4 regions of the Brevibacillus sp. HB1.2 genome follow, and region 3 is predicted to be linked to each of the others. Evidence: riboswitches for the same ligand, from Rfam matches in the RefSeq annotation. Region 3 holds a riboswitch; each other region holds the start of a gene.
What was found. A riboswitch is a leader RNA that binds a small molecule or an ion and turns the genes downstream of it on or off. The one in region 3 is predicted to bind S-adenosylmethionine.
Positions count from the first base shown of each region.

Region 1 (8,130 bases), on a different contig from region 3:
TTGGCCCACTTGTGTGATGTTATCCACGATGGTTTTACGGTCAACCGAGTATGCCAAGGCTTTACGAATTTTCACATTGCTGAGCGGCCCTTTTGTCGTATTCAACTTGTACCAGTACATCGTCGCTTTTGGATGAACAACGAGTTTGCCCGCGTCTCTCAGTGTCGGGATCGCATCGGTGGGAAGTCCACCGAGTGGCTGACCTGCCCAATCCAGCTCACCGTTTTCGAACATGGACAGGGCTGTATTATCGTCCTCGATCATCGCGATCTCGATGCGATCGAGCTTCACTACGTCTTTATCCCAGTATTGCTCGTTCTTTTCAAGCACGATCTTGCTCTTGTGCTCCCACGCTTTCATCTTAAATGGACCGTTGCTTACGTGCGTCGCCGCTTCGTTTGCCCATTTTGGATTGGCCTCCACTACTTTTTGGTTAACCGGGTAGTACGTGTAGAAAGCCGTCAGCTCCAGGAAGTAAGGCGTTGGATTCTCAAGTGTGACTTCCAGTGTTTTGTCATCGATTGCCTTCGCACCGAGTTCGTCGGGCTTCGCCTGGCCTTTGTGAATCAGCTGCGCATTTTTAATGTAGTACAGCTGATAAGCATACTCAGCCCCAAAAGTCTTGCCGAGTGCACGCTTCCATGCATACACGAAGTCATGGGCAGTGACTGGATCACCATTGCTCCATTTGGAGTCGCGGAGCGTGAACGTATACACCAGTTTGTCATCCGAGATTTTCACATCGGATGCTACTGAATTCACTGGCTTTGCGTTTGCATCAAAGCGAGTCAAGCCATCAAACGTAGCACGAACGATCGCTCCCGCAGTGGCATCCTTCGCAAGACCAGGGTCCGCTGTCGCAGGCTCACTCATAATGTTCGCCCGAAATAATTGCGGCTTTGCATTTGCAGACTTTTCAGCTGGCGCCGCGGTTCCCTCAGTTGGAGGGGTTGTCGTTGATGGCTGCGTACTCGTGGAGCATCCAGCTAACAAGCTTCCGGCGACCAGCATCGCGCCAAGAAACAACTTGAGATTTCTTTTCATCAGAAAATTCCCCCTTATCTATATTTTCTCATTTCAAACACAATATACTCGACGGGAATTGGGTTGAAAACAGGGTTGCTATAGATTTAATTTAATTTTATGAAAATTCACTACATTATAAATAAAAGTAAAACCCAACCAGCTTTTCGGCCAGTTGGGTTTCGTTGATCGATCAATTATTTGTTGATTTAGAACGCTGGAATAATCGCGCCTTTGTATTCATCTTCAATGAACTTTTTCACTTCAGGTGAGTTCAGTTCTTTTGCCAGCTTTTGCATTGCTTCGGAATCCTTGTTGTCAGGACGAGCTACCAAGAAGTTTGCGTATGGAGTATCTTTATCTTCAATAAACAGAGCGTCTTTGGTTGGAACAAGTTTTGCTTCCAACGCATAGTTGGTGTTGATCAACGCCAGATCTACTTCTTCCAGAACGCGTGGCAACATCGCTGCTTCTACTTCTTTGAACTTCAGGTTTTTCTTGTTCTCAACAACGTCTTTCACTGTACCGCTGATGCCAGCGCCTTCTTTCAGCTTGATCACGCCGTTTTTCTCCAAGAGTGCGAGTGCGCGACCACTGTTTGTTGGATCGTTTGGCAGCGCGATAGTTGCGCCATCAGCTAATTCATCCACTGATTTCACTTTTTTGCTGTAAGCGCCGAATGGCTCGATGTGTACAGCCACTACTGGCACCAGGTTCATGTTTTGTCCTTTATTGAAGTCTTCCAGGTAAGGCTTGTGCTGGAAGAAGTTTGCGTCGAGTTGTTTCTCGTTCACTTGAACGTTAGGTTGTACGTAATCGGTGAACTCTTTGATTTCCAGGTTCACGCCTTGTTCTTTCAGTTTTGGTTGAACGAATTTCAAGATTGCTGCATGTGGAACGGGAGAAGCGCCTACCTTCAATGTTACTTCCTGTTGTCCGCCTTGTGCACCACCTTCAGCTGGAGCAGGTGCAGTTTCGGTTTTGCCTCCGCAAGCTGCCAAAGAAAATGCCAACACAGTAGAAAGTACAGATACGACTAGCTTTTTCATGAATGATTTCCCCCTTGCATGTATTTGTCTTATTCTTTGATAACTTTTATGGAAAAATCCTACTTACGGCTGAACTTGAGAACCAGACGGTCCCCCAGCGATTGTAAGATCTGTACCATCACCAGCAAAATAACAACAGTCACAATCATGACATCGGTTTGGAAACGTTGATAACCGTATCGGATCGCCAAGTCACCCAGACCACCACCGCCAATTACCCCAGACATTGCAGTGTAGGATACCAACGTAACCGTCGTGATCGTAATACCCGCGATCAGGCCTGATCTAGACTCTGGCAAAAGGACATTCCAGACGATCTGCCAATTGGAAGCTCCCATGGATTGTGCGGCCTCAATCACGCCTTTATCAATCTCACGCAGAGAGGTTTCCACCAACCGTGCGAAAAACGGAGCGGCACCAAATACGAGTGGCGGAATAGCACCCAGTACGCCGAGTGAGGTTCCTACGATCATTTTCGTCACAGGAATCAGCAAAATCATCAAAATGATAAACGGTACCGAACGCAATACGTTGACAACGAATGATGCGATCGAATAAAAAGTGCGGTTTTGCAGAAGCTGTCCGCGTGAGGTCAAAAATAGAATGATTCCCAGCGGCAAACCAATCAGGACGGTAAACAGGGTGGAAAAGCCGAGCATCGTGAGCGTATCCATCGTGCCTACGCCGATTTCAGCCCAATCCACATTTTCGAATGTCCAGTCCATTTATATCACCTCTACTTCCAAGCCACGTTGGCGCAGCGTCTCAATGGTCTTTTGATTCTGTGCGACATCGCCTTCCAGCTCGATCACCAACTGACCATACGGTGTATCCTTCATGCGGGAGATTGTTCCCTGCAAAATGCTGAATACCGTACCGGTCTCTTGCATCGTTTGGAACAGGATCGGCTGGTACGTTTTTTCTCCGAGGAAGGTGACACGAGCAATCGTGCGGTTCCCCGAGGCCTTTTCGTGCGCGACTGCTTCACGCAGCTCTGTAGAATCCGCTACTTGTTCCACGAATTCTTGTGTCGTTAGATGCTGCGGACGAAGGAATACATCCAGTACGTTACCCGACTCGACGATCTTTCCTCCATCAATGACGCCAACACGATCACAAATGGAGCGAATGACGTGCATCTCGTGGGTAATCAACACAATGGTCAAGCCCAGCTTACGGTTGATGTCCAAGAGGAGTGCCAGAATGGAGTTCGTCGTCTGCGGATCGAGAGCCGATGTAGCTTCGTCACAGAGCAGCACTTTTGGATCATTCGCGAGCGCCCGAGCAATCCCTACACGCTGCTTCTGTCCGCCAGACAGTTGGGACGGATATTTGTCCTTATGTGCCTCCAAGCCAACCAGCTTTAGCAGCTCGTTCACTTTCTTATCAATCTCTGCCTTCGGACGCTTTGCCAGCTTGAGCGGAAAAGCGACATTTTCGCCGACTGTCGAAGAAGACAGCAAGTTGAAGTGCTGAAAAATCATGCCGATTGAGCGGCGCTTTTCTTGCAGCTTCCCTTCATCCAGCTTTGTCAAATCGACGCCGTCCACAATAACTTCCCCTGAAGTTGGACGCTCCAGCAAATTGATGCATCGGATCAACGTACTTTTCCCTGCACCAGAGTGTCCGATAATCCCGTATATTTCTCCTTGCTCTATGGAAAGGTCGATCCCCGTTAACGCTGGGATGGTTTTCCCTTGTACTTGATAGCTTTTATGCAAATGACGCAGTTGGATCAACGCATCCACCTCCCGACCACAATCTAAATAAAATCAGAAAACCCCTTTTTTCATAAACGAAAAAGGGGCTGCAACGCAATGTTATACGTTCGCATCCACCCTTCTCATCTATACAAGATCCAAACAATCTTGTAGGAATTGGCACCGCGACGTTCATCCGAAAATGAACCGGCTGCCGGGCTTCATAGGGCCTGTCCCTCCGCCTCTCTTGATAAGAAAGATATCTACGTATATTATGTTCGTCTTTTCTATTTCATGATGATACAAAACGGATTATATCCTTTTCGGAAATATCACGTCAATAGTAATAGAAGGAAAAGTTTTTTAATCCATGACGCCGTTGCGGATGATTTTTGACTTTACGTGGAAGCGAAACGTTGCATCCTGAAACATCTTTCGCCATTCAGCCTGCGTCATGTTGGCCATTCCTCTTTTCTCTGAACGATAGATAGAGCCGAAGCCAATTGGGTCAACATCGAGGCTCTTCAGTTTGCTTATCAGTTTATGCAATTCTTTTTCAAGCTCTTTCTCCAGGCCATGTTCCATAATTTTCAGCAACTTGGCATTTTCTAGCTTTAGCGGGATGGTTAACTCCAAAATTCGGGCATGCAACTTGACATGAATATCGAAGATTGGTGGGGATATTTGGCTTAATTTGATTTTCGAATGGCTAGAAATTGTATCGAAAACGAGCTGCACCTGGTCTTTTTTGCTGTTGTGGTTTTTGGGTGACTCCCCAAAAATAGCAGTAGGAACAGAAGTATCATAGCTGCCGATGCGGAACTTTCCGTGGATAAGTTTGAGTAGAAAGGCTTCCTTGGGTGTAACCCATGACACATAACGATCACCTTTGAATAAGGCGATGCCTTTGATTTTCAGTTCATCTCCCTTTCTTTCTATGTACGGCATGACCGGGTCGATCCCTTTTTCATAGTAAGCCCGGAAAAACTCATGCATGGTCGAAGAAGGAATTTTTTCCCCACGGATATTTTGCTCAATCAAACGATACAGGTAGATTCCAATATTCCCTTGTTCTGAATAAGGATACGTCAGCATATCATATGTTTCGCCTGCAAACACACAAAGATAAATCCTGCTAGAAAGGGACGAGTCCCGATACAACGTGTCAATGATGCTGCCAAGTCCCTGCTTAGCAAAGTTTTCACTGTAGAGGGCAACACGAATTTGCCCACCCAATACTCTTTTGTCTGATTGCAAATTCATCTTATCCCGGATTCCTTTGCTGGTTTCCCCTGTGGCTGATAAGATCTGTATCTTATGCCTTGCCTCTGGATTAATGGAAGGCATGACAGACGTCCCGCGAATTTTGCCATCTTTTAACAGATCATAGCCGACAGCCGTTGCAAGTCCTGTTTCATCGAAAATTTGCCGATCCGAGCAGCCTGTTACAATCAAGATGCCCGAACACCACAGCGCCAAAAACCGCTTCAACAAGGGCATCGCGTATTTTCGATCATGTCGCATCAGGCACTTTCCCCTTTGCTCGTCGATTTCGCCGGTTGCGTTCGCTGCTTTAGCAGAACCATGATGTACAAAAAATAGGGGTACAGGAATGCAACATACATACTCGTTTTCCCATACCAATCATTGATCATATTCATCTCCAGCCTTGTAAACACCGTCAATGAAGTAATATAGATCAGGGGCATAATCCAATTCAACGATGTTCGCAAGTTGAATCCGAAGAGGCGTTTGAGTCCACGTGCAGAGCACCACAAATACAACATAATATTGGGCAAGATGACGATGAGCCACAAAGAAATGACAACCAGCTCGAACCTTTCCAGAACGGGGAGGTACACCATCTTGTGCAGATTGAGTGTCGCCCAGATCGTCCGCATAAGCTGACCCTGACTAAAGAAGACCAGGGACACGAGCATGATAAGCAAATACGCCAGATACGTCACCAGCACCGCCCACTGGGTACTTTTGTTGACCCTATCTTTATTTTCTACAAAGGGGTAAACCACGTAGATCACCTCAAAGCCAACACTGGTCAAAGACATGGCCAGCATTCCTTTGAAAAGGTTCTCCAAACTGCTGTCCATAATCGGAAACAAATACTCCCAATGCGCGTATTGCAAAGGAAAATATAGATCGCATAAGAGCCATATCGTTACCATAATCGAAAAAAATGTATAACCGGCTATAACTCTAATTCCTCCTACAATGGTGTAATACACGAGAAAAAGGATAATTCCAGACAAAATCCACGTTGGCAAATTCGGAAACACCCACGTTTGGACCACTTCGATGTAGTTGCGCAGAATAACTCCCGCCGATATAAAAAAATAAGTCAAATAAAGGAGGCTAATGCCTGTTCCAAGCCACCTTCCAAACACATCTTCTTGAATCCCGTACAGATCGGCTGAAGGGTATTTTTGTAAGGTCTTGATAATGATCCAGACCGTTACATGAGTAATCAAGCCAGCAAGTATGACCGAAATCCAGGCATCATGCCCTGCTTCCTTGGCAATGACTCGTTGAAAGCCCAGAACACCCATCCCAACTTGAGTGCCATGCACCAGAATCCCGGCAAGAAATGCTGATATCGTATTGCTCTTCGTTACATTCAAATTGATCTTCATAGCCGCCTCGCTTACTCGTCAATGTCTTTCTTCTCTTTGGCTTTGTCTCTGTCAAAACGCGATATTCGTTTTGGATTAAAAAACTTGAGGCGTTCCGAAAGGGAGGATAAGGGAGCACGAATAAAGCCATCCTTCCAATCAGTAAATCGCACGGGGTAAATGGGGTACATATACGGACGCCCCAAGCTAGTCTGACGTAGCAAATGGCTAGCTAGAAAGCTAAATCCAACCACAATCCCTAATGCACCCAGCACCCCCGCCAGTAAAATCATCGGAAAACGAACCACCCGGATTGTAGAACCGATCATATAGCTAGGCGCGATAAAAGATGACAAAGCTCCGAGGGCAACGATAATAATCAAAATATTGCTGGTGAATCCGGCCTGTACGATAGCTTGTCCGATAACAATACCGCCCACAATACCAATCGTCTGACCAACCTTGGTCGGCAGCCTCGCTCCCGCTTCCCGCAAAAGCTCAATGATCAACTCCATCAAAATGGCCTCCCACAGTGGTGGAAAAGGTACCCGAGAGCGCGATTGCGCGAGCGAAAGCAACAGATCAGCCGGAATCATCTCGTAATGATAGGTCAGAGCTGCCACATAAATCGGTGTCAGCATCAGGGACAAAATCATGGCAAAGATGCGCATGAGCCTGTTGAAGGTAGCGAGACTCCAACGCAAGTAATAGTCATCTGGCGACTGAAAAAATTGCAAGAGGGTGGTTGGCCCGAGCAAAGCGAACGGGCTCCCCTCCACGAGTATGGCAATCTGTCCTTGACGCAAACCGTGTATGACACGGTCTGGACGCTCTGTTTGCTGAAGAGTAGGAAATAATGATTTCTCATTGTCTGCGATATGCTGAGCCAGTATGGTAGAATCCAGACTGGTGTCCAATTCCAGATCATCAATCCGTTGACGCACCGTATTCACATTTTCCTCATCGGCCGTCCCGCTCAAATACAGTATCGATACATTCATCGGTATGCTTTTTCCCACGCTCAATCGTTCATGGAACAACCTTGGGGTAGACATATATTTGCGAATGATGCAGATGTTCACGTTCAGTTCTTCTACAAAGGCGATCTGTGGGCCTAGTACAACGGTTTCGATTTCGGGCGCTTGAATGCTTCTGCCAACCGTGCCATCACTAGGGAACGACAAGCCATAGGACGAGTCCTCCACTTGAATGACAATATGACCGCTTAGTAAACGTTCAATGGCTTCCCCTTCATCAAAAACCCGGTTACTGCTAGACGCTCCTAGGTGCCGAGCAATTTCCTCCACTCCGCTTTCTTCCAAACAAATCTCACGTAGCTTCGGGATGAGCTCACTGTAAACAACCTTGGCATCCGCCATGGTCGATAAATAGAAAAGTCGCACGCGGTCTTCAGGCTCATCGATATGTTCAGTGACCAAGTCGCTTGTATGTGTAAACCAATTGCGTGCACTCTCCCGATCCATCGACACTGTCACCTCAGCACGTAGAAAATCATGGTTAGTCTTTCCTAAAAAACACAAAAAAACAGCACGCTTAGTTTTGCGTGCTGCTTTTCTTTTCTCCCACAGGTTGATCTGTTGCTTCTGTAGGAGGTGCGATTTTTTCTTGGACAAACGTCTGAACCTGATCGACATCCGGAACCAGAACGGAGCCTGCTTTATGCGATTCACGGAACATCCCCATTGGTGGTAATTGATAATTGCCTGGCTC
Region 1 is NZ_JABMIU010000013.1:94,962-103,091, reverse strand. It holds gene HPY28_RS23870 (peptide ABC transporter substrate-binding protein) at 1-1,044, opposite strand, end outside; gene HPY28_RS23865 (MetQ/NlpA family ABC transporter substrate-binding protein) at 1,233-2,072, opposite strand; gene HPY28_RS23860 (methionine ABC transporter permease) at 2,132-2,797, opposite strand; gene HPY28_RS23855 (methionine ABC transporter ATP-binding protein) at 2,798-3,811, opposite strand; SAM riboswitch class I at 3,913-4,029, opposite strand; gene HPY28_RS23850 (Ger(x)C family spore germination protein) at 4,136-5,296, opposite strand; gene HPY28_RS23845 (GerAB/ArcD/ProY family transporter) at 5,296-6,420, opposite strand; gene HPY28_RS23840 (spore germination protein) at 6,432-7,883, opposite strand; gene HPY28_RS23835 (LCP family protein) at 7,954-8,130, opposite strand, start outside.
Region 1: linked by a shared signal. The riboswitch ahead of HPY28_RS23855 (methionine ABC transporter ATP-binding protein) and the one ahead of HPY28_RS06355 (homoserine dehydrogenase) in region 3 are both predicted to bind S-adenosylmethionine.

Region 2 (8,130 bases), 120 kb from region 3:
CAGCCCTGTATAGTAAACGCGGCTTATTTGTGGATGCGATGACAACCAGTCGGCCAAGCTCGCGGCTGTTTTCGTGCTGACATCTAGTCGGGCTTTCAATGTTTTGAGTCCACGCATCACCAGCCAGCAGTCCTGCACACCCAAAATCGCTCCCATGCCATTCTGGATAAAGTAGAGCTGCTCCCCTAACGCAGCCTCCCTGGTAACGGCCAGGCCAGCCACGACGTCGCTATGCCCTCCAATAAACTTCGTTGCACTATGAATGACCACATCTGCGCCAAGTTCCAATGGCCGCTGGTAATACGGGGTAAGGAACGTATTATCGACAATGACGAGCAAGCCGTGCTCCTTTGCGATACGAGAAACCGCTGCAATATCTGTCACCTTTAAGGTGGGATTGGAGGGGGTCTCCAGGTAAACCCCTTTCGTTGCCGATGTAATGGCCGCACGAACGGAATCTGTATTTGTTGCATCCACGAACGTAACGGAGATGCCCATTCTCGATAATACCTTGGTCAAAAACCGAAACGTGCCACCGTATACATCTTCCGCCACTACAACATGGTCTCCAGCTGAAAACAGCATAAACACGCTGGAAATGGCAGCCATGCCAGATGAGAACGCGAAACCGCGTGCGCCTCCCTCCAGAGACGCAATAGCTTCCTCCAAAGCCTGCCTGGTCGGATTCCCTGACCTGGCATAATCGAATGTACCTGGCTGATCGATATCAGCCTGATGAAACGTCGAAGCTTGATAAATCGGAACCGACGACGCACCTGTGAACGGGTCAATGCAAGTCGAACCGTGGAGGATCTTGGTTGCAAAATTCATCGTACACTCCCCCCTACGACCAAACTAGCATTCAATGCCTGAAACAAATCGGCTACGACATCATCTGGATGCTCGATGCCAACCGACAGTCGCAACAATCGATCACAAACACCGACATGCTCTCTGACTTCTTGCGGGATATCGGCGTGAGTCTGCGTTGCCGGATACGTACACAATGACTCGACACCACCCAGACTTTCCGCAAAGGACACGATTTGCAGATTTTGCAGGAACAATCCCACCTGCTCTGCATCGTGTACGCGGAACGATACCATCCCACTATGCCCAGTTGCTTGTTGCACCTGTATCTCATGCCCCGGATGCTCTGGCAGACCTGGATAAAATACCTCCGCCACTGCCGGATGCTCACGCAGCTTTTTCGCTACAATCAAGGCATTGGATTGATGACGATCCATCCGCAATGCCAATGTTTTCATCCCGCGCACGAGAAGCCAGCAATCTTGTGGTCCAAGTACAGCACCGATTGAATTGTGCAAAAACCGGATTTTTTCCGACAACTCTCCCCCTTTTGTTACGATGAGTCCAGCCAGTACATCGTTATGTCCTGCCAAATACTTGGTTGCACTATGTAGAACGATATCTGCACCAAGCTCCAGTGGGCGTTGACAATACGGGGTTAAGAATGTGTTGTCTACAATCGTAAGGAGACCATGCTGTTTCGCCAATTGCGTTACTGCTCGAATATCGGTAATCTGCATGAGCGGATTGGTTGGTGTCTCGACGAAGATCGCCTTTGTCTCAGGGCGAATCGCATTTTTGAGTGCACCAATGTCACGCAAATCCACATACGAAAACGTCAGACCATAGCGAGAGAGCACTTGCTCGAACAATCGATAGGTTCCCCCGTACAGATCGAGTGAAACGATCAGATGATCCCCTTGGGAAAACAAGCCCATGACGGTATGAACAGCAGCCATTCCTGAGGCACAAGCGAAACCTGCATCTCCTGATTCCGCTTCAGCGATGGTCTCCTCCAAAATAGTGCGAGTAGGATTAGCTGTGCGTGTATAATCGTATCCAGTGCTCTGGCCCAAGGCCGGATGGCGATAAGCCGTTGCATAGTAAACAGGAAAGCTCACCGCCCCTGTTTTTTCATCTCTGCCTACTCCCGCCTGAATCAATTTCGTTTCCAAATTCATGTCTGTTTCTCTCCCTCCAATAGTGTACGAGGGCATCAAAAAAGCCCTCTTTCCTCTGAAAGAAGGCTTTGTTTACGTCACCGTAAGCAAATCCTTCTCATCTTTCAGAGTTTGATAACTCTGCAGGAATTAGCACCATTATCTCCCTGATAAAATACAGGTGATTGGTTGCCGGGCATCATCGGGCCAGTCCCTCCGCCGCTCTGGATAAGAAGATTGCTATTCAATTTGATTGACCCTAATACTAAAGGATCGGCAGGATTCTTGTCAACAATTTATTTCCACCCGTTAATTTACATCTTTCAAGGCGGTCATCACTTGATTGTCCAGCTTCGCTGCCGCGTTTTTGTCATACGTCTTTTCATATTGTGGTTCTACGGAAATACGGGAACCGTAAAACATAATATCACGAACAGCCTCAATTTTGATTTCTGCCATGGCCAGCTTGAGCGGAACGCCTTCCAGTCGGTCTGTTTTGACAGAAGCACGACCATTAATGGCGAAAGACGAGCCGGCACCGATCAAATGCAAGACAACTTGCGGTTCCTTCGCAATATTAGCCAAAATACGTGAGCGATTATCCACGGCAAAACGAATCGTATCGGCGGTGACAGCATACGTCCAGGACAAGGAGCTGAGCGATGGTGCTCCTGACTCATGGTCTACTGTGCCCAAGGTAACAAAACGCTCCTTTTGCAAGAGCTTGAATAAATCTTCGGAAAGAGATTGGGAAACAGTTTCAGCCATTTCAAAGCCTCCTAACAAACGTTTTGTACGTTCATTTTACCCTTCGCCTAGCTGATAGGCAAACGTTTCCTCTTCACCTTGATTCTGGTTGTCTTTTTCCCTAGACTGGTAGTAACGATACCGAATGATGGAAGGGGATGGACAGCTTGTCGCCTACAGACCGCCTCATGCAGCAAATTGATCAAGTCCTTGAAGAGCTTCAGGAAGTTCGGAAGGTAAATGAGCGGATGCATAAAATTGCGATGTTCCTGGAAGATATCCGACTAGCAGATGTGATCCAAAATTACACAGCCCCGCGCAAGCTGCTCTGGATCAATTTCCTCGCAGGTCTTGCCCGGGGTCTGGGGTTGACGATTGGTACTGCTATCGTTTTGGCTTTCCTCGGCTCCCTCTTGACGCAATTTCTTTCCATCCCCATTCTGGGGGATTACATCAGACAATTGGTGGAGTACGTCGAGACTTACAAGCAGCGGCCTTAACGCTAGAGACTAGTCTCTGTCGTCGTCACGATCGTCATCTTCATCGTCATCATGATGTTTGTCGTGCTTTTTCCAATAGCCATACGCGTTGCCGTTGGGATGCTTATCTTTCTGCTTCCCTTTTTCTTTTTTCTTTTTGTCATCATCATCGTCTTTATCCTCATCTGTTGGCTTCACAGGCTCGACAATGACTTTTGTGCTTAATGCAACGTCATCTTTCTTAACCAGCTTATCATCTTCATACAATGCGAATTGAATGGTTTTGGCACTAAAGGAATGATTCTTGTACGACAATGTCAGCGAAAACTCGCCTTTGTCATTTGGCTTAATCTCTTTTTTCTTCCCGTCAGGAGCGATCACATACAATTCAGTGTCGTCCTTTTTATTCCAGCCGCTTACTGTCCCCTTCACTTGAATGGACTTGGCGGCAGGATTGTTTACAGCAGTCGCCTTAATGGCATATACGGTCGCTTGATCCTTGTCAGGAGCGTTAACAATTTCTACCTGAACGGATTCGGAATCAACCTTCTTGCCATCCTCGTAAACCTCGATCAAGGCTTTTTGATCTTTTGCTGCTTGTACATCCTTTACTGAAACTGTGAAGCTGCCTACGCCGTCCCACAGCTTCTTCACGTTTGCGTCTTTTTTCACGCCATTATAGGTGACAGTTACTTTGTCTGCCCCTTGCTTGACAATTCCTTTTACTTTTAATTCCTTTTTCTTCGCATCCAATACAGACATGGTATGGATGATCATTTCCTTATCTTCTTCTGCTTTTGGTACGATCTTTACTTTTTCGCTATCGACCAGCTTGCTGCCTTCATAGGCACTCACAGTTACATACGGTTCATAGGATGCATCTGGAGCTTCAAAGCTGACCGTAAAAGAGTGCTCCTTGGTCGGAACGACTTCAATAATGTCGGAATTCGGCTTTTTCACAACCACCTTGGTGACATCCGAAGTCACAATCCCCTTTATGTACACCTTGTTATTTTCAGTCTTGGCATTTACGCTCACGATTTCTTCATCATTGTCTGTCAAGCGCACTTCCAGCCAAATATCGCCGTAGTACTCGTTGTAAATACGCTCCCACTCCGCTTTGTTTTCTTCCATATAGGTTTGCAGTTTCGTATTCAAGTTGATTTCTTCTACAATGATGTACAAGTGATCCGCTTGATTCTTCAAGAGCATGTTCAACGTGGTTGGATCATTTTGGGCAAGTTCTTTCAGATTGTAGCGCGTTACTTGTTTCCCTTCGTCATTCATGACTACCTTTGTGGCACTTGGACTAGCAATCGAGCTTGCATCGGCAAAAATTGGCGTCAAACAGCCAAGAATACCTGCAGCTGTCACCACTGCTAATACGGGCTTGGTCATGTACTTTTTCAATGGTAGTTCCCCCTTCTAGTCTGGCAAAATCCCCCTGGTTGCTTGGGGCATGAATATTGACGGGAAATCATTTTCAAAAGTTGCATCCTCCAAGAAACCGCGTCTTATTACCTACAAAAAGCGCTTGATACAAAAAAACTCCACCCAACTTCCGAATCATTTCGGCAAGTGGAGGGGAGTCTTTGTCCCTTTAGTTGCAGTTGTACTTGGGTTCGCCTTCAATCGCGGCCAATAAAGCTTCGACTGATTCAGCAGGGTATCGCACTTCCAAGGACTGTGAATCAGCGTTCCCAAATAGCACGTACCAGCTGCCTTCCTGACGATAGCCGATATCGCTAATTTGATGATCCTCTTGCAGCAATTGCAAGAAAAAAGCAGCTGTATCCAAAGCAGAGCGGTCTTCTGGTCGCGCATCGGCAACCACTTGAATTTGGAGCCAGTTAAAAAGTGCATCTTCACGCTTCACTCGGTTCTCCTCACTTTCGCCCAGTTTGCTCCGGCTTGATCCGTACCTTTACAATCACGAGAATCGCAATCGCTACGAACATTGCACTTTTCACAGGAAGCTGCACATCCAAAATAGCGAAAATGAGAGCTCCAGCAAACAAAAGGATGTACAAGAGCACGTTTTTCAAAATAGGCATACGGATACGGGTAGCAAAGCCAAGATAATAGACGATAATTAATTCCACAAACAAAATCCAAGCTCGATATTTATCAGCCCATATGCGAAAGCTGTCATATGCGGTGAGCTGATCTGGATTCGTTGGCACATAGGTTGATGCGATTTGTATCCAGTCCATCACTTATCTCTCCTGTCTTCAAGCGGTGAAACTCCTACCGCTTCACATGCCACCTCATAGGCGGAATGAAACGAATAGTCACTCCTTTTTTCTTAGGAAAACGCTATCTTTCTTACTTTATCAGGTGGTGGATTCTGTGTCAAAAAACGGTAGGCTCTTCCATGTTGCTGGCATGAATTTCGCCGTACATGCTATGATGAAGATATGTCAGTAGAAAAAGGTGGGAATAAGATGAGCTTGTATGATATTGCCGTCAAAACCATTTCCGGTGAAGAAAAGACGTTAGCTGCCTTCAAAGGGCATGTCCTGCTAATCGTAAACGTCGCCAGCCAATGCGGCCTTACTCCTCAATACAAAGGGCTACAGGAGCTGTATGAGCGTTATCAGGATAAAGGTCTCGTTGTTCTCGGCTTCCCTTGCAACCAGTTCGCTGGACAAGAGCCAGGAACAGAAGAAGAAATCGCAACGTTCTGCGATCGAAATTACGGCGTGACGTTCCCGCTGTTTGCAAAGATCGATGTCAATGGTCCTGATACTCACCCGTTGTATCAGTACTTGAAGGAACATGCCCCGAGCGAAGAAAATCCAGATATCGAATGGAACTTCGCCAAATTCCTCGTGGATAAAGACGGTCAGGTTGTAAAACGCATCAGTGCTCGTACTCAACCTGAAGAGCTCATCGCTGATATTGAAAGTCTGTTGTAAGGACAGCCCAAACAAAAACGCCACTTCATCCCAAACAGGATCAAGTGGCGTTCTTTTCTTTTCTATCTTACGCTTGCGGTTGTGCTTCATAGCGTCTTTGCTTCTCATAGCGCTCACGATCTGATTTGTTCAGATATTTTTTGCGCAGACGAACGGATTGAGGTGTTACTTCGCACAGCTCATCGTCGTTCAGATATTCCAATGCCTCTTCCAAAGACAACATGCGAGGAGCCTTCATTTTGACAGTCTCATCCTTGGTCGCAGAACGTACGTTGGTCGCATGCTTTTCTTTACATACGTTAACAACAAGATCGTTGTCACGGTTATGCTCGCCCACGATCATGCCCTCGTATACTTCTGTACCTGGGTGAATGAACATCGTTCCGCGATCCTCTACGGACATCAAGCCGTACGTGGTAGCTGTTCCTGTCTCGTGGGAAATAAGTACCCCTGCGTGACGTCCTCCTACCGCTCCTGGTACAAGTGGACGATAGCTGTCAAAAGAGTGGTTGAGAATACCGTAACCGCGTGTAATCGTCAAGAACTCTGTACGATATCCGATCAAACCACGGGATGGAATAATGAATTCCAGACGAACTTGTCCGAAGCCGTTGTTGATCATGTTAACCATCTCGGCTTTACGTTGACCCAATGTCTCCATAACCGGCCCTGTGTATTCCTCAGGTACATCAATGATCAACAGCTCAGCCGGTTCCATTTTTTGTCCATCGATCATACGAATGATAACCTCAGGCTTGGACACACCCAGCTCAAAGCCTTCACGACGCATGTTCTCTACCAAGATGGACAAGTGTAATTCACCACGTCCAGAAACCACATACGCATCTGGCGAATCTGTTTCATCTACACGCAGAGATACATCTGTCTCCAGCTCAGACATCAGACGATCACGCAGCTTGCGGGAAGTCACGTGCTTACCTTCGCGACCAGCAAACGGGCTGTTGTTCACGAGGAATGTCATTTGCAGGGTAGGCTCGTCAATTTTCAAGAGTGGCAATGCCTCAGGATGATCAACGTGGCAAACCGTTTCCCCTACGTTAATATCATCAATACCAGAAATCGCTACGATATCTCCCGCTCTTGCTGTTTTTTGCTCAACACGTTGCAGACCGGAGAAACCGAACAGCTTTTGAATCCGCGCTTTTTTCACTTCGCCTTCGCGCGTAGTGACCGATACCATTTCATTCAAATTCATAGTACCGCGATAGATGCGGCCAATCCCGATACGACCCAAAAAGTCGTTGTAATCCAGCATGGTTACTTGCATTTGGAGCGGAGCAGATTCGTCTGCGTCAGGAGCAGGCATATGCTCTACGATGGTGTCAAACAGTGGGCGAAGGTCGCCTTCCAGCTTATCTGGCTCAAGTCCTGCAATCCCTTGCAGACCGGAAGCATATACGATTGGGAATTCCAGCTGGTCTTCCGTCGCATCCAGATCAATGAACAGGTCGTACACTTCGTTGATAACTTCTTGAGGACGTGCATTGTCGCGGTCTACTTTGTTCACGACAACGATAGGGGTAACTTTTGCTTCCAGCGCTTTTTTCAATACAAAGCGTGTTTGTGGCATACAGCCTTCGAAGGCGTCGACGATCAACAGAACGCCATCCACCATGCTCATGATACGCTCAACCTCGCCACCGAAGTCAGCATGGCCTGGTGTATCCAAGATGTTAATCGTGAAATCATTGTATTTGACAGAAGTGGTTTTCGCCAGGATCGTAATTCCACGCTCGCGCTCCAGGTCGTTAGAGTCCATCATTCTCTCTTCTACCTGTTGGTTCGAGCGGAATGTGCCCGATTGGATCAAAAGTTTGTCAACCAGCGTGGTTTTTCCGTGGTCAACGTGGGCAATAATTGCAATGTTGCGTATGTCAAGACGCTTCATGTGAACCTCCTCTATTATGCATACCTTCCATATTAACAGGTAGTGAAACGCGGCACAATGGGCAGTTTTTTACGGGAGCCACTTCCAGAGTAAGGGACTTTATTTTC
Region 2 is NZ_JABMIU010000002.1:425,089-433,218, forward strand. It holds gene HPY28_RS06930 (trans-sulfuration enzyme family protein) at 1-831, opposite strand, end outside; gene HPY28_RS06935 (aminotransferase class I/II-fold pyridoxal phosphate-dependent enzyme) at 828-1,991, opposite strand; SAM riboswitch class I at 2,086-2,205, opposite strand; gene HPY28_RS06940 (pyridoxamine 5'-phosphate oxidase family protein) at 2,280-2,738, opposite strand; gene HPY28_RS06945 (DUF5665 domain-containing protein) at 2,876-3,217, shown strand; gene HPY28_RS06950 (hypothetical protein) at 3,227-4,606, opposite strand; gene HPY28_RS06955 (hypothetical protein) at 4,797-5,072, opposite strand; gene HPY28_RS06960 (YlaH-like family protein) at 5,083-5,409, opposite strand; gene HPY28_RS06965 (glutathione peroxidase) at 5,641-6,114, shown strand; gene typA (translational GTPase TypA) at 6,182-8,023, opposite strand.
Region 2: linked by a shared signal. The riboswitch ahead of HPY28_RS06935 (aminotransferase class I/II-fold pyridoxal phosphate-dependent enzyme) and the one ahead of HPY28_RS06355 (homoserine dehydrogenase) in region 3 are both predicted to bind S-adenosylmethionine.

Region 3 (8,130 bases):
AGCAGAAGGAATCAGCATTTTGATTGGGGGGCTCTTGGCAAAACGTTGGATCGGCCGCAGAAACCTCGTGGCAGCGTCCACCATCATGCTCTTTTTCTTCGCGCTGTCCCAGTTTGGCATGTCATTCGCCGATAACAAATTCATGGTGCTCGCTTCCTTCTCCATGTTCGGCTTTGTCGTTGCTTTCTTCTTCCCGGTTACCGCAACGATTTTCCAGAAGCGTCTACCTCCACACCAGCAAGGGCGATTCTTTTCTTTCAAAAGCATGCTGGATCGTGGATTCTTCTTGTTGGCTCTCGCGATTACAGGAGTTGGGCTGGACATTCTCGGCATTAGCGGCTACCTCCTCTTCATCGGCTCGGTGACAGTGCTCTTTGGCTTATTGACTTTCTTCTACAGTAAAAAGCATAAGCTGGATGTGCGCTCCCACGATGAAGCAGCTGCCTAGAATCGGAATGTAACGTACCATGACAAACGCTTTCCCACTGACCATGCTTTGGTGTACACTAGTGAAAGTATGTTGAACCTTATGGAGGCGTTCTTCCATGCAGATACTTTCCTCTCCCGTTTTGGGAATCCTGCTGCCTCTCGTGATGGCTATTGCAGTGATCTTTGTGAGAATGCGTCGGCAAAAAAAGCCGGCTTCTGCAAAAAGCATTATTTTGCCACCTTTCTTTATGGCGACAGGGTTTGCAATGTTCTTGTTCCCCGAGGCGCAATTACCGCCCAAGTTTGATATTGCAGCCTTTGTGGTTGGGCTTATCTTTTCGATTCCGCTGATTATGACGTCACGCTTCGAAATCATTGGGCAAGATGTGTATTTGAAACGGTCCCGTGCGTTTTTCTTCATTTTGTCCGGACTGTTGGTCATCCGACTGATTATTAAACTGATGATCAATGATAGCTTTACACCGATTCAGACAGGTGGACTGTTCTTCTTGCTCGCATTCGGCATGCTCGTACCTTGGCGTATCGCGATGCTGGTGATGTACCGAAATTTAACTAAAAAGACGTTTGGCACCTAGTAAAAAAACCACCTCCAGTGCGAGGTGGTTTTTTTCTCAAAACGCTACATAAAACGGATGCTCTTCTTCTCGTAAACACAACTCAATCCGTTTGCAGAGGCTCTCTTCTAAACGACTATTCCAGCGCTACTAGAAAGTAAGATCCTCCATCAATCTTATACTCGCTATTCTTGCTTGCTCCTTCCAGCCTCGCAAAAAACGGTCGTTGCCCGCGATTTTTCCATGCAGTCAGCGCCAATCCCTCCTCAGTCGGTTGACAAAGCACTACATTTCCACCCGGAAGTTCAAATGCTTGGCAGATGGCCCCCAGTTCTTTATCGTGGAATGTTTCGCTCTTCTTCCATCCAAACCAGCTTTGCCAACGTGCTGTTGCCTCCTCCAGATCTGTTACTGCATAGCCTACTGACTGGAGATGCGCTGCACCGTTCGGATGAGCGGCAATGATGCCACGATTTGTCAAATCATCTATTCTCTCCTCATCCGTTTGCGACCATTCGATGAGAAATGGCGGTAGAAGTGCACTATCTGCATCTTCGAGGAACAGCATCCGCCACCGAAGCGTCGTGCCATCATCACGCGTACGACTTCCCGCAACTGGTCCAGTAACCTGCAAACCTTGGATTCGCAGGCGCTCTGCCCACGCATCCATCTCGTTGGTCCGAAGCGCAATCTGGCCAAATCCTTCTCCCTTTGCCTCATCCTCGATGCATTGACGTACGAGCGGATTATCTGATTGTCGCGCAAGCTCCTTGTGTTCAACCGCCAAAAATTCAACATAAGAAAGCCCGAAATAACTAAGGCTATTCCATGTCCCCCAAGACGCATGACGCCCTCCAGCTACCGCATGAAAACCCGCTTGGCAAAATTGTTCCGATGCTTCCTGTGGAGTTCGCTGTACAAAATGAACCAAATGATCAAAAGTTAATCGCACCTTTTCTCGCCTCTTTTCGTAATACTTATAGGATATCAAAATTCATTTATGTAAGGATAGAATCACAAGGGGGAAAAATGAACGAGACCAGATCAAGTCGGGTAAAAGCTCGGCGCAAGAAATCACGTAAAACATGGGTACGTGTTGGAAAGAGCACGCTCCTATTTAGCGTATTGGCCATCTTCGTCGTCGGAACCTATTACCTATTCCAAACTGCCATGGATGGAAAATATGCCAACCCGAACGAGCAGCCTGCTCCTGACAATACTGTGAACCAAAAGACCTCTGTGCAGCTCACCTTTGTCGGTGACATCATGATGTCCGGGAATGTAGAGAAAACCTTACTCGCAAACAGCTATGACTACCCATTCAAGCATGTAAGCTCACTCTTTTTGCAAGATGATATCACGATTGCCAATTTGGAGACGCCGATCACTGCCACAGGTGTTGCCGCACAGAACAAGGCGTATGTCTACAAGTCATCGCCACTTGCTGTTCCTGCCATGAAAAACGCAGGGATTGATGTGGTGAATCTCGCCAATAATCACTCCATGGATCAAGGAGTTCCGGGATTGCTCGATACCTTTGACGCTTTGGACAAGAACCGGATTGAATACGTCGGCGCCGGAAAGGATGCCAACCGTGCCTATTCCCCTGTATTCATAGAAAAGAACGGCATCAAGATCGCGATTCTCGGCTTCAGCAGGGTCATTCCCGAAACAAGCTGGTTTGCAGGGGATTCCCAGCCAGGTATGGCCGCTTCCTATGATCCTACGCTAGCAGTGAAAGCGATCCAAAATGCGAACAACCAAGCGGATCTCGTCGTGGTGATTGCGCACTGGGGAAAGGAACGCTCCGATTATCCTGTCGATCATCAAGAAGAGTTGTCTCGTGCCTACATCGATGCTGGTGCAGATTTGATTGTCGGCGGTCATCCCCACGTACTTCAAGGCTTTGAACGATACAATGACAAATGGATTGCGTATAGTCTCGGCAATTTCATTTTCACACGATCAAGCGAACCCAAGACTTGGGAAACGATGGTTCTGCAAGCAAGCTGTACGAAAAGCGGTGATTGTGAGCTGACGATGCTTCCGTTTCACGCAGAATTGGGACAAGCTGTACCCATGAATGAAAGCAACGGCGCTGCCCTGCTAAAACGTATTGAATCCATTTCTGAGAGTGTAGACATACAAAGTGACGGGCGTGTACAGCCGCGCGCAAAAGCGGTGGAGATTGCCCCCTGACAAAAGAAGCCGTGTTTCCAGGTAACTAGAAATACGGCTTTTCTTCTTATTTTTCCTCTTACTTACGTAGATTCGATAATGGGGAAGCAGCGAATTTCTAAGCCAAAATCATTTTTCAATAGGGACTCGTGCTCTTTACTGATTCCTGTCACGATCAAACCTGCACGCAATACGCCCCCCAAGTCGAATTGGACTTTTAGTTTATGCACGTTGACTCCTGCTTGCTGAAGGAAATACAAGACACGATCTGGCGTAGCAGTATGACATGAGCCCTCTAGATAACACAGGACGCGTTCCTCCGAATCCACCGTGACTCCTGCTTTGTCAGCCGTTTTTTCTTTCCAAGTAGGATGAGGTGTGAATGGCTGTGTCAATAAATAGGCCAAATCCTCTACGACTGCACTTGCTGTAGGGAGCTCTCCTGCCCCTCTTCCTGTAAACAACAAGTCTCCCACGATGTTGCCCGATAGCTGCACAGCATTAAACGCGTCGTGGATTTGCGCCAACGGATGGCTCAGCGGAAGCATGGTTGGTTCAACAGATAGGCGAATTCCTTGTTCAGCTTGATAGGCCTGCGCGATGAGCTTGATCCGGTACCCCAGCTCACTCGCAATCCGAATGTGACCCGCTGATAAATCTGAAATCCCTTTACGAACAACATCTGCTAGCGGCAGCGATTCTCCATAAACAAGCTGTGCCAGGATGTACAACTTGTACATAGCGTCAAAGCCTTCTACATCCGAACGAGGGTCTGCTTCCGCATAGCCCAACTCCTGCGCTTGCTTGAGCACCTCCTGATAAGAGAGCTGTTCTGCTTCCATTTTCGTCAAAATGAAGTTCGTTGTTCCGTTGAGAATACCGCGAACACCTTGGATATCGTTCGTGCGAAGGAACTGCCGGAGCACGCTCAAGATCGGGATGCCCCCTGCCACACTCGCTTCATAGGCCAGATGTACTTGATGCTGATTTGCCAAATCGACTAGCTCTGTTCCTTTTTTCGCCAGAAGTTCTTTGTTGGCAGTTACTACATGGCAGCCCTTTTCGATCAAAGCACGGACGTAGTCATAGGTAGGTTCTACACCGCCCATGACCTCCACCACGATATCCACATCGCTTCTCAATACTTCCTCAAAGTCAGTTGTCAGTAAAGCCGGGTCGACATGAACCGCCCGCTCTTTTTCCGAGTCACGCACCAAGGCCTTGACGATCTCAATTCGTTTTCCCAGACGAGAAGCCAGCTTCTCCTGTTGCGAACGGATCGTTTTGATTACGCCTCCACCCACTGTTCCCAATCCCAATAATCCCACGCGTACCACTTCTGCACTCATCCTGACCACCCCATACCCCGAATTTTAGATAAAAAGAAAAGCCATCTTCGATAAGAAGAAGGCTTGTTAGTAGCTAATGCTCCCCCTCCTTATCTCCCAGGACGTATATGTCCTGCAGGAATTGGCACCTTGTCACAAAATATGCGTGACGGTTGCCGGGCTTCATCGGGCCAGTCCCTCCACCTCTCTGGATAAAGAAAATATGAAATTGAAAAAAACCTTCTTCGCTAAGAAGAAGGTTCATCTACTAATAGAGTAACCCGCTTCTTATCTTTCGAGACGAAACGTCTCGCAGGAATTGGCACCTTGTCGCAATATGCAACGGTTGCCGGGCTTCATAGGGCCAGACCCTCCACCTCTCTGGATAAGAACTATTTATGCTGTTGAGCTTTATTCTAAGAAATTCCAAGGCAAGCGTCAACAAAATTCTTTCTTTTCTGATTGTAAGCTGATTTGTCAAGGCTTTCAGTTGGGAGTGAACAGGCTTTCTACCTCTTCCATACTGCAGCAAGTGCAATGAAACACACCCTCCTGACCTTCCTCAGGCAGCTCTTTTTCCTCGACATATCCGCACCATTGGCAAATGAAAAGTTGAATCATCGCACGCCCTCCTCTTCTTTTATCCTGCCCAAAATAAAAAGAACATTTTCCGCTCGACCGTGACGATCGTTAGAAAATGCCAGAAAAAGAGGGACGCACTTGTCCACGCGCTGTTTTTCGCAAGCCATCTCTAACACCTCCCTATCTCCCGTAGGTCTATCAGTGTTGTCGAAACAGGCAGGTCTCCTGACTATGGGTTCATCGTCTAGCGTCGCCTTCCCCGTCTATTTTGATAGACCAGTGGCTTGTTGGACGCTGACTCCCCTCTTACAGTGGCGGGACCGTGTCGGATTTGCACCGAGCTTCCCTATTATCCTTGTGGCGAATGTTACGCCCGAAGGAACCTGTTTCCACCTATGAAATTGTCTTTTCTCACTACTCTCCTCAAATTTTACCTTATTCTTCCTTGTTTAGCGAACATTGTTCGTGGGTCAGTAGCCATTCCTTTCGCCACAAGCCACCCGAATAGCCTGTTAGACTCCCGTTTGCTCCTATAATTCTATGGCATGGCACAATGATGTTCAGCCGATTTTTTCCGTTGGCATTCCCGACAGCCCTCACCGCATTTTCCTTCCCAATCAACGCGGCTAGCTCCGTATACGTAATCTTGTGCGCATAGGGAATGGTGGTCAATGTGTGCCAGACTGATTTCTGAAAGTCTGTCCCTTTCATCCACAGGGAAACAGAAAAGGACTGTCTCTTGCCGGAAAAATATTCGTCCAGCTGTTGCCAGCAAACGAGGAGAGGCTCGTGGCAATTGTCTTCATGTTCAAGCAAAATGGGTTCGTCCCGATCTGTGAATAGGATAGAACATACCCCGTCTTCTGTCCCACTGATTTCCAAGACACCGAGGGGCGATGCATAATCGATTGTCTGTATCCTTTCCATACGAGACCTACCCTAAATACCGCTCTCTCAAAATGGTACTGTGGTGAGCTTCATGTCCTGCAATCACATAAGCCAACGTCCTTGCAGATAGCTTGTTTCCGTTGGCAATTCCTGTACGCAACCACGCTTCTGGAGAGATTCCTCGGACTTGCGCGATAGTCGAAGCACGTACAGCCTTATACTCTTCCAATAAATCAGAGAGGTCTCGTAGCTGAAAACACCCGTGTTCGACAAAAGCATTCTCATCAAAACCGATGAGGGGTGTCTGGTCTCCTCTCGCGATTCTCAGTAAGCGATAGCTCATGATGCGTTCTGTATCGACGAGATGACCCAAAACCTCTTTTAACGTCCATTTGCCTAGTGCATACCGATAATCAATTTGCTCAGGCGCAAGTGACGAAAATAGCGCGACTTGCCTCTCTCCTTGTTGCGTAAGGATCGTTAGCAGCTCCCCCTCCGGTACAAGCCCAATATAATAGTCAAAATAAGCGGCGTATTCATCGCGCTTTGGTCGTCTGAGCATGTATTTCCCTCCCCTTCATTTTGGATAGACAAATGATGTCTCCATTATTCGTTATGTAATCCTTCAAACAATAGGACCCTTGCCGGGGCTGCATCCGTGCCGATCAGCTTGAGTGGTGCAGCTACCAGAAAATAATCGCCTGGGGGGACCTCCGCTAGCCGCAAGCCTTCCACGACAATGACGCCCGCTGCAAACAGTTTTTTATGGGTGGGGTGCCCTTCCTGACTGCGTTCGATTCCAAGTGCATCGGTTCCAATGCCCCGTACCCCCAGCTCACTTACATATTCTGCACCTTCCTCTGACAGAAAGATGAATTCAAAAGAGAACGCCTCTTCAAAAGAGTTTTTCGTTTTAAACAGGACAAAATCTCCTCGCTCAAGATCGAAGCTCTCCAAGTCGGAGCGAGTGATCCTGTCCTCTACCGCTGTGAGATCGAGAACCTTGCAACTGCCCACTAGCTTCTCCAATGAAATACTCTCAAATGTATCGCCAGCATTCACCATGTGCAGGGGAGCATCTACATGGGTACCAGAATGAAGGTCCATATCGATTCTCGATTCTGTTACATAGCCATTGGTAGCGGTACGTATTTTCGGCTGCTTTTCCGGCTTGTTTTTATACACCGTCATTCCTTCGTACACGGTGGCGGTTACATCATACATTTTCATCCCAAATGCCCTCCCCTTTACTTACCGTTTTTTATGATCCGCAGGAAAAACGATTCCCATCTGTCTTCTTACTTCATCCATGACCTGCATGGTCGTTTTGGAGACATCATGTGAATTCGTTGTAGATTGTCTTGCCCCTATCCTTGCCAAGTGTAGGAACTCCCTAATTTCATAATGCATGGTCTTCGGGGTCTGCGGCCTTGTCACTTGCTCGATTCGTCCGTCTCTATAACGAATGTCCACTTCTTTGAGATGGTTGATTCGATCGATCACCATCGTGGCGTCCTCCCCTTGGATTTCTGCTGGCTGATAGGAGGTCGTAATTTTCGAAAAGCTAATGATTGCATCCATCTCTCGATACTTCAAAAGAATGCTGCCTTCCCCGTCCACTCCAGAATCAAGCACAATTCCTTCTGCCTTGATGTCGTCTGGTCTGCCAAAAAGGATGAGTAACGGATAAAGACAATAGATTCCGATGTCCATCAAGGCTCCGTTTGAAAAAGCAGGATCAAAAGCACGTAAAACCTTCCCTTCGCGATAGGCGTCATAGCGCGAAGAATATTGGCAATTGCTAGCAATATAGCGTCGTACTTTTCCAAGCTTGTGCAGGTTGTCTTGTATCGCAAAAAAATTGGGCAACAGCGTAGATTTGACAGCCTCCATGAGCAGCACGTCATTTCTTTTCGCTGCTTCGATCATTTCTTCTACCTCAATTGCATTGGAAGCCAGTGGCTTTTCACACAATACGTGTAGCCCCGCGTCCATGCACTGGATCGCTTGTTCCGCGTGGCAGGAGTTGGGGCTCGCGATATAGACCGCGTCCATATTTTTGCTTGCAGCCATTTCTTCTAGGCTGTTATAGGCGAATGGTGCATGGTACTTGTCAGCGAATTCCTTGGCGCGTTCGATGGTACGTGAAT
Region 3 is NZ_JABMIU010000002.1:301,038-309,167, forward strand. It holds gene HPY28_RS06335 (MFS transporter) at 1-448, shown strand, start outside; gene HPY28_RS06340 (CcdC family protein) at 546-1,025, shown strand; gene HPY28_RS06345 (VOC family protein) at 1,141-1,956, opposite strand; gene HPY28_RS06350 (CapA family protein) at 2,034-3,203, shown strand; gene HPY28_RS06355 (homoserine dehydrogenase) at 3,266-4,531, opposite strand; SAM riboswitch class I at 4,618-4,729, opposite strand; SAM riboswitch class I at 4,796-4,902, opposite strand; gene HPY28_RS30685 (hypothetical protein) at 4,997-5,131, opposite strand; cobalamin riboswitch at 5,291-5,494, opposite strand; gene HPY28_RS06360 (methylated-DNA--[protein]-cysteine S-methyltransferase) at 5,528-6,019, opposite strand; gene HPY28_RS06365 (DinB family protein) at 6,027-6,542, opposite strand; gene HPY28_RS06370 (cyclase family protein) at 6,587-7,210, opposite strand; gene HPY28_RS06375 (Gfo/Idh/MocA family protein) at 7,232-8,130, opposite strand, start outside.

Region 4 (8,130 bases), on a different contig from region 3:
TATGAGGAGCGTTCCAGTGTGAAGACGTGGATTTTGCATATTGCCAAGCATGTCGCCATCGATGATTACCGGAAGAGGCGGGTGCAAACGCTCTTTGGCATGGAATTGTTAAAAGGGCTGCCTTCTCTTCTAGGTAGGCCGGAAGCGGAGCTGGCTTCCAAGGAAGAACAGCTGGCAATTGAGCAGGCGATGCAGAAAATGAAGCCACATCATCGGAATGTACTGATTGTACGCGGCATCAAGGCTTACAGTATCCGGGAAACAGCAGAAATCCTCGGCACCAGCGAAGCCAAAGTCCGTGTAGATTTTCACCGAGCGACAAAAGAACTCAAAAAAGTTTTGCATGTCGACTGGATAGGAGGGTTGGCCAATGAATACTCCAAATGACGAGCAATTCTTCGCGGCTCTTCCCCAGTCAAAGGATGCGGAGCCGAGGAGCGAATTCGTAGAAGCGCTGGAAGCCAAGCTGGTGCAACGGGCGCGCAAAAAAATGAATCGTCCGAATAGAGTCGGCATCAAGCTGGCGACATGGACGGTTTCCGCTGCAACGGTGGCAGCAGCAGTATGGATGCTGGGTGTAACTCCGGAGTTGTTCACACAATCTCGTTTTGAATCACAAGCGCAATTGGTTCCCCGCTCTTTCTTATCGACAGAAATAAAAGAAGGCGAGTTAAGCCAAGCGGCGATCAGAACGCTGGAAAAGCTTTACGAGAAATATCCTCCATTTCGGGAAGCGGAAAAATCGGTCTATGTAACGAAAGCCCCCCGAGAGGTATACAACATAGATTTTCGCACGTTCAGCAATAAGGAACGAACAGAAGTGTCACTATATGCCAGAGCGAAGCTAGACGCCAAAAGCGGGGCCTTGCTTGGATTCGATGCAGAGAAAATTCCAGGGCAAGAGAAAATCGAGGGAGCGCCTTCCAAGGAGAGAACAGAGCAACAGGCGAAGGCATTCATGGAATCATTCCTGGGTAAAAATATGGAGCAGTATCGGTTCGAACCATTAGATACGCAAGAGGGAGCAGATGCCGTTTCGCACACCGCCGTCCGATTGCAACGCTACGTAAATGATGTACAGGTAGAAGGGGATTCCTATGTGATCGGCATGAACGATGTGGGTCAGATTGGCTACATCAATTCAGGCGATACAACGGGAATCAATCTGGACATCGGGCAGTTTCAAGCCATAGATGAGTTACCTTCGCCGAAAAAAGCCGAGAGTGGGCTTGCAGAAGTCATGCAGTTGACGTATCAGAGAGTTGGAAAGAAGGAAGTGGACTACGTCCTTCGCTATGAAGAAAACTTCTCCGGGTATCTTGACGCGCAGACAGGCAAGGAAGTGAAAACCACCTTGTGGGGTGGGGAGTCCTTTAGCGACAGTATCGCCGTCAAGCCAGGGGGCAAGAAGGCAATGGCTGCGTCGGCAAAAGAGGCTGCGGCTGCCATGGAGTTTTTCGGTCAGAAGGTAGAGGGCTATCCGTTTACGGGGAGCAATGTGCCCGCTTATATGATGGGAGACAACGAACGGGAATACGTTGCCAAAAAAGGTCAGCGAATCATGCAGCTGACTACCGTTGATAGTCGGGCGACAGCGTTCAAGATTTCTTATCCTGAGCTGAAAGAAGGTGATACGACACTCACCGTCGCAGAATTGCAGGAGCGTGCGATCTTCTTTTTGGAGCCGTATTTGGATACGAGGGTGAAGTCTGTTCGGATGCAGGAGCAAATTTACGTGATGGGCAGACAGGTTGAACTGAACTTTTTCCGGGAAGTAAACGGCGTTTTGGTGCGTGATCAGTATTATAAGGTCATGCTCGACGGGCAGACAGGAGAAATTATCGGGGCAAGGTTGACATTCCCGCATGAGCAGGATGCCTTCCCAGATGCGTCCAAGGTGATTTCAGCGGAAGAGGCGGCGCAGGTTTATCTTCAACATAAACGGCTCAGTCCCCGCTATCTATTCCCGCTTGAAAACAATAGGATTCAAGAGCAACCGCTCTTGGTCTATTCGGCAGAGATACTGAAGAGCAATGGGGATGTGGATGCCATTACGGGAGAATGGCTGCCATACGAATAAAGAGAGACACCAGGGGGAGACTCCTGGTGTTTTGTTTTGGCATAATGCCCTCCCAGAAATTGCATAGTAAAGCGTGAGGGGAGGGACAAACGTGGAAGGATTCGGAGAAAGCATGCTCGTCATCGGGCGCGTATGTACGATTATTCCTTTATTACTGCTGGTCACCTTGTTCATGGGCAAGCGCTCGAATGGAAAAAGGCACAGTCCCTCTGCAAAACCTGCAAGAAGTTACTGTGCCTTATATGGGAGCATAATGGTGAACTTGGTTCCTACTCGTGGCTTGCTTGATACATTGACCGTTCCGCCAATCGCATGAATGACATGATAGGAATACGTCAAACCAAGACCAGTTCCAGTTGTTTTCGTAGAAAAGTAAATCGTTCCAAGACGGCTGATCTGTCCTGCATCCATGCCGACACCGTTATCCTTGATGACCAACAGTGCTTTGTTTCGCTCGATGAGCAAGTCCAGGGAGACTTTTCCGTCCGAAATATCCGAGCACGCCTCGATGGCATTTTTGATGAAATTCACCAACACTTGCTTGAACTCGTCTGGATTGGCCTTGATCGTCACAGGTCTCTCAAAGTCTTGCAGCGTAAGCTCTACGTTGTGCATATTGGCAAAAGGGAGCATCACTTCGCGGATGGCATGCAGATGCTCGCTAACATTAATGATCTCATGTCGTTCCTTGAGCGGCTTGGAAATCGCAAGGTATTCGGTCAAAATGGCTTCTGTCCGTTGGATCTCGTCGAGACTGATGCGAATGTATTGATCGATTTTCACCAAATTTTCCGGGGATTCCTGTATTAATTTCAAAAAGCCTTTGACAGCTGTCAGCGGATTGCGAACCTCGTGTGCGAGCGATGCAGCAACATGGCTCATCGTCTGGATTTTTTCGTTTTGCGCGTGGCGAATAAACAGCTCCTTATCCGAAACACATTTGCTGAAAAGCGACATTAACAACCAGAGGCCGAAAAAGTTCTGAATAGGAATCACTATGGTGTAGTAAACGAGGTGTTGAGTTACATACGTGGGAAAAAAGTAATAAGTAGTCCCTAAAGCAACCGTAGAAAAAATCGCACTCGTCATAAAAAGATACAGTGTTTTCCGATAACTGGCTTTGTAGTGTCGATACAAAAAGAGTGACAAGACAAAATTGACTGTAAGGATCAGCAGCGCAACCCATGTTCCTTCTCCACCTAGGTAGTACCGATAAACCAAGGCTTCAATCAGAAGGAGCAAGGCAATCTCGATTCCGCCATAAACCAGTCCGAAAAGAATGATGACATGTCGGATATCAAAGAACATGCCATTGGTGACGCTCGGGGCGAAGGTCATCGCGAGAAACATGCAGGCTGAGCTGGTGAAGACAATAAAGGAACGGCTGTAGTTCCTCATTTTGTCACGGTAATAGATGTTGAAAAACACAAACGGGATAATGGCGAAAAACCATTGAAGAATAACTTCTTTTAATAGACTCATGTAGCATCCCCATCGCAAATATTTGCTAGGCTTGTATCAATCTACGATAATTCGACAAGACACAACAAAATCCCTCTCGTTGTTACAGAACAAACTGGAATATTTATCAAGAAAATTCTTTCGGTAAACCTAGTTGACAGATAGGTAATTGCCAGATTATATTCTGTATATACTTATACAAACGTTCCGAAAATAGAAACTACTCTTATCAAGAGATGGCTGAGGGAATGGCCCTATGAAGCCCGGCAACCTAGCACGAGAGATTGTGTTCTTTCGAGCCAAGGTGCTAACTCCAACAGGTAGAATACCTGACAGATAAGAGGCGAGAATCTTGTCGATTTTTGTCCTCTTTCTCTGTGAAAGAGGATTTTTTGCTTTTATCATTTGTTTTCAAAGAGAAAAAGGGGGAACATTTGCGATGAAAAAGAAACTGGGATTACTGACTTCACTTATTGTGGCTGCGTCCGTTCTCGTTACGGCATGCGGCGGAGGAACAAGCACCGGAACCGGTAGCACGAACCAGTCAGGTGGGGAGAACGCGAAGAGAATCGCATTAATCATGCGTCAAAACGTAGGAACGTTCTCCGCACAATACATCAATGGCGTGAAGACAGAGGTGGAGAAAAACGGCGGTGAGTTGACCGTATTCAACGCGGATACCGATCTGGCAAAAATGGCGTCCAACCTCGATGCGGCTGTGAACCAAAAGTTTGATGGCATTCTGATCGACCATGGTACGGCAGAAGCGTTGCAGCAGGGTACGCAAAAGGCCGTGGATAAAAAAATTCCGGTTGTCCTGTTTGATACAGACATCAACATTCCGGGTGTGCCAGTTGTGGCGCAGGATGACAACAAGTTGGCAGAGCTGAGCCTGGAGAAGCTGGCTGCAGATACAAATGGCAAAGGCAGCATCGTAAAAATTTGGGTAGCTGGCTTTGCGCCTATGGAAAAACGCCAAGTGACGTATGAAGCTTTCCAGAAGAAATACCCGGACATCAAAGAGATTGCTGCATTCGGTTCTGCTACCAATAATACGGCACTCGATACACAAACGCAGATGGAAGCGATCTTGAAAAAGTATCCCAACAAAGGCGACATCACAGCAGTATGGGCGGCATGGGATGAATTTGCCAAAGGGGCGACACGTGCCATCCAGCAAGCAGGCCGTACGGAAATCAAAGTATACTCCATCGATTTGAGCGATGAGGATCTGCAAATGATCCAGGCGGAAAACTCTCCTTGGACAGCGACGGCAGCGGTAGACCCATCCAATATCGGGCGCATCCATGCCCAAACCGTGTTCCAAAAAATCAAAGGCGAGCAAGTGCCAGACAACGTGAAGCTGAATCCAGTGCTGGTGAAACAGGAAGACCTGCCGAAGGATAAGAAAGTAACGATGGGCGACCTGTCCCAATACGTACAAGATTGGGGCAAGTAAGAACCAAATTGGCTTTTCCCGTTGATCTGTATCCGTCAACGGGATTTTTCCTTATAGAGGTTGGAACACGCAGGTAAACAGGAGGTGTGAAAAATGTCCACATTGCAGATGAAAGGGATGGCGAAGCAGTTTTCTGGGGTTCCTGCCCTGCGATCCGTCGATTTTGAGGTGCGCGCTGGAGAGGTTCATGCACTTCTCGGTGCTAATGGTGCGGGAAAGAGTACCCTGATGAAAATTCTCACGGGAGCGTATCAGGCAGATGGAGGTACGATCACCATCGATGGACAGGCCGTGTCGATTCAATCTCCGCAGGACGCCAAAGCACAGGGCATTCAATGTGTATATCAGGAAGTGGACACCGCCTTGATCCCGTATTTGAGCGTTGCTGAAAACATATTGGCGGGCCAGCTCGTCCAGGCGAAAACCAAGGGACTAATCAACTGGCAGAGCTTGTACAACGAATCGGAGCAGATTTTAAAAAACTTCGGCTTCTCTATTCCGGTGAGGATGCTCGTCGAAGAATGTACGCTGTCGGAAAAGCAATTGATTTTGATTGCACGGGCTACCGTTCAAAAGGCGAAGTACGTCATTTTCGATGAACCGACGGCGCCGTTGAGCACAAAGGAGAGCGAACGGCTGTTTCAAATCATTGCGCAGTTGAAAAATGCTGGAGTCGGGATCATTTATATCTCCCACAGGTTGCCGGAAATCTTTGAAATCTGTGATCGGATCACCATCATGCGCGATGGACAACATGTCGTGACCACAGACACGGCGAAGACCAATATGGACGAAGTGATCGCGAACATGCTGGGCAAAAGCTTTGACGAGGAGTTCCCGAAGATGGAAGTGCCGATTGGCGAAACGATTTTTGAGGCGGCAGGTGTGGCTGGTGGCAAAGTACGAGGAGTCGACCTGCGAGTTCACGAGGGAGAGATCGTGGGTGTCGTCGGTCTGGTTGGGGCAGGGAAGACTGAGCTCGCCCGATTGCTCTTCGGTGCGGATGAGGCAAAGGCCGGTGCCATTCGATTGCATGGAACACGTATCCAACTACGCTCGCCAAAAGACGCCGTCGATGCAGGGATCGTACTCGTCCCGGAGGAAAGGCGAAAAGAAGGAATTTTCGTAGAGGAGTCGGTACAGAACAACCTGTCTGTCGCCTCGTTGAAAAAGAAGTCCTGGCTCGGTTTTATCAAAAGAGGGACGGAAGCGGCTAACGCAAGAGAGCTGGTGCAGCGCCTTGGTGTAAAAACAGCCGATATCAAGCAGCTGGTCGGTTTTCTCAGCGGCGGAAACCAGCAAAAAGTCGCTATCGGCAAATGGCTGGATACAAACGCTCACCTCTTTATGTTTGACGAGCCGACAAAAGGGGTGGATATCGGCGCGAAAAGCGATATTTACCGTCTGATCGGAAATCTCGCTGAGCAGAAAAAGGGCGTTCTGTATTTCTCCTGTGAGTTTCAGGAAGTCATCGGAATCGCAGACCGGATTCTCGTCATGTTCGAGGGCAAAATCGTGAAGGAATTGAGTCGCGAGGAAGCAACACAAGAGCTGATTATGTACTACGCAAGCGGAGGTGAATAACGTGGCAGATAAAAAGTTTAGCTTATTTGATTTTGTTTATAAATACGGAACGGTTGCCGTCATTGTCATTGTCATGTTGTTATTCAGTTTGACCAACCCGTATTTCTTCACGTACGACAACTTGACGGACATTCTTCGCTCCATCTCGATTGTGACATTTGTCGCAATTGGCGTTACGTTCTCGCTGATTGTCGGAGGCTTTGACTTGTCTGTAGGATCGACAGTTTCATTGACCACAGTCGTTTCTGCTTCGATGATGGTTTGGTACGAACAAGGAGTCTTTACGACACTGGTGGTTCCGATTGTACTCAGCTTGCTCGTCGGGCTGGTCAACGCCTTCCTGGTCGTGAAAATCCGCATTCCTGATTTGCTGGCTACGCTGGCGATGCTCTACATCGTCAACGGTATTCATATGACGTATTCCCAAGGCTACTCGATCTACGCAAACATGCCGATGCAGGACGGCTCACAGGCTCCGGGAAAATTCCAGGAATGGTTCCTCTGGCTGGGCCAAGGAGAAATTCTCTCTGTACCGGTTCCCGTTATCCTGACCTTTTTACTTGTCGCGATCACGCATGTGTACTTGACCTATACGAGACAGGGACGGATGCTGTACATGACAGGCGGCAATTTGGAAGCAGCTCGTCTGTCGGGGATTCCTGTGAATCGCTATCGTACCTTGGCTTATGTGCTCTCCGCTCTTTTTGCAGGCTTGGGTGGGATGCTCTTGGCAGCGCGGATCGGTACCGGGCAGGTGAGTAGTGGCGGCTCCATGCTGATGGATGCAGTAGCGGCTGCTTTCGTAGGATTCTCCGTATTCGGTGCAGGAAAGCCAAACGTATTCGGTACATTTGTGGGAGCCATCCTGATCGGGGTGCTGCTCAACGGCATGACGATGCTCAATCTGCCGTATTACGCTTACGATATTATTAAGGGGACGGTTTTGGCGCTTGCCCTGGCTGTGACCTATTATCAACTGCGCAGAAAACGAAACGCTTAGAATCGTAACGTTCTTCTTGCTTTTCTCTCATCATTTTCTCATCTTCCTATTATTCCCTTCTCTTTTTTGAAGCTTAGTATTGGTCTTACTCAAGTGAGACCAATGCGAAAGCAAATTCAAATAAAGAGAAGGGATGTTGTTTTTATGCGTATACTCGTTGTGCCTTCGGGCTTTAAGGAAAGTTTAGATGCCGAGCAAGCAGCGGAGTGCATGAAAGAAGGAATTCTGCGCGTACTCCCGCTCTCCCAAGTACAGACACTGCCGATGGTGGACGGAGGAGAAGGCTTTACAAAGGCGATTGTGAAAATTTCGAATGGCTCGATTATCGATAAGGAAGTAACTGGCCCTGTAGGAGAAAAGGTTCCTTCTCATTTCGGGATATTCGGATCAAAGACGACAGGTCAAACGGCTGTGATTGAGATGGCGGCAGCAGCAGGATTGCGACTGGTTCCAAGAAGCTTGCGTGATCCGCGCAAAACGACGACACATGGCGTCGGTGAATTGATCAAAGCGGCGCTGGACATGGGGGTAGATCGTATTTTGCTA
Region 4 is NZ_JABMIU010000008.1:34,152-42,281, reverse strand. It holds gene HPY28_RS18595 (RNA polymerase sigma factor) at 1-387, shown strand, start outside; gene HPY28_RS18590 (hypothetical protein) at 371-2,080, shown strand; gene HPY28_RS18585 (ATP-binding protein) at 2,309-3,562, opposite strand; SAM riboswitch class I at 3,765-3,884, shown strand; gene HPY28_RS18580 (sugar ABC transporter substrate-binding protein) at 3,981-5,000, shown strand; gene HPY28_RS18575 (sugar ABC transporter ATP-binding protein) at 5,094-6,584, shown strand; gene HPY28_RS18570 (ABC transporter permease) at 6,586-7,584, shown strand; gene HPY28_RS18565 (glycerate kinase family protein) at 7,729-8,130, shown strand, end outside.
Region 4: linked by a shared signal. The riboswitch ahead of HPY28_RS18580 (sugar ABC transporter substrate-binding protein) and the one ahead of HPY28_RS06355 (homoserine dehydrogenase) in region 3 are both predicted to bind S-adenosylmethionine.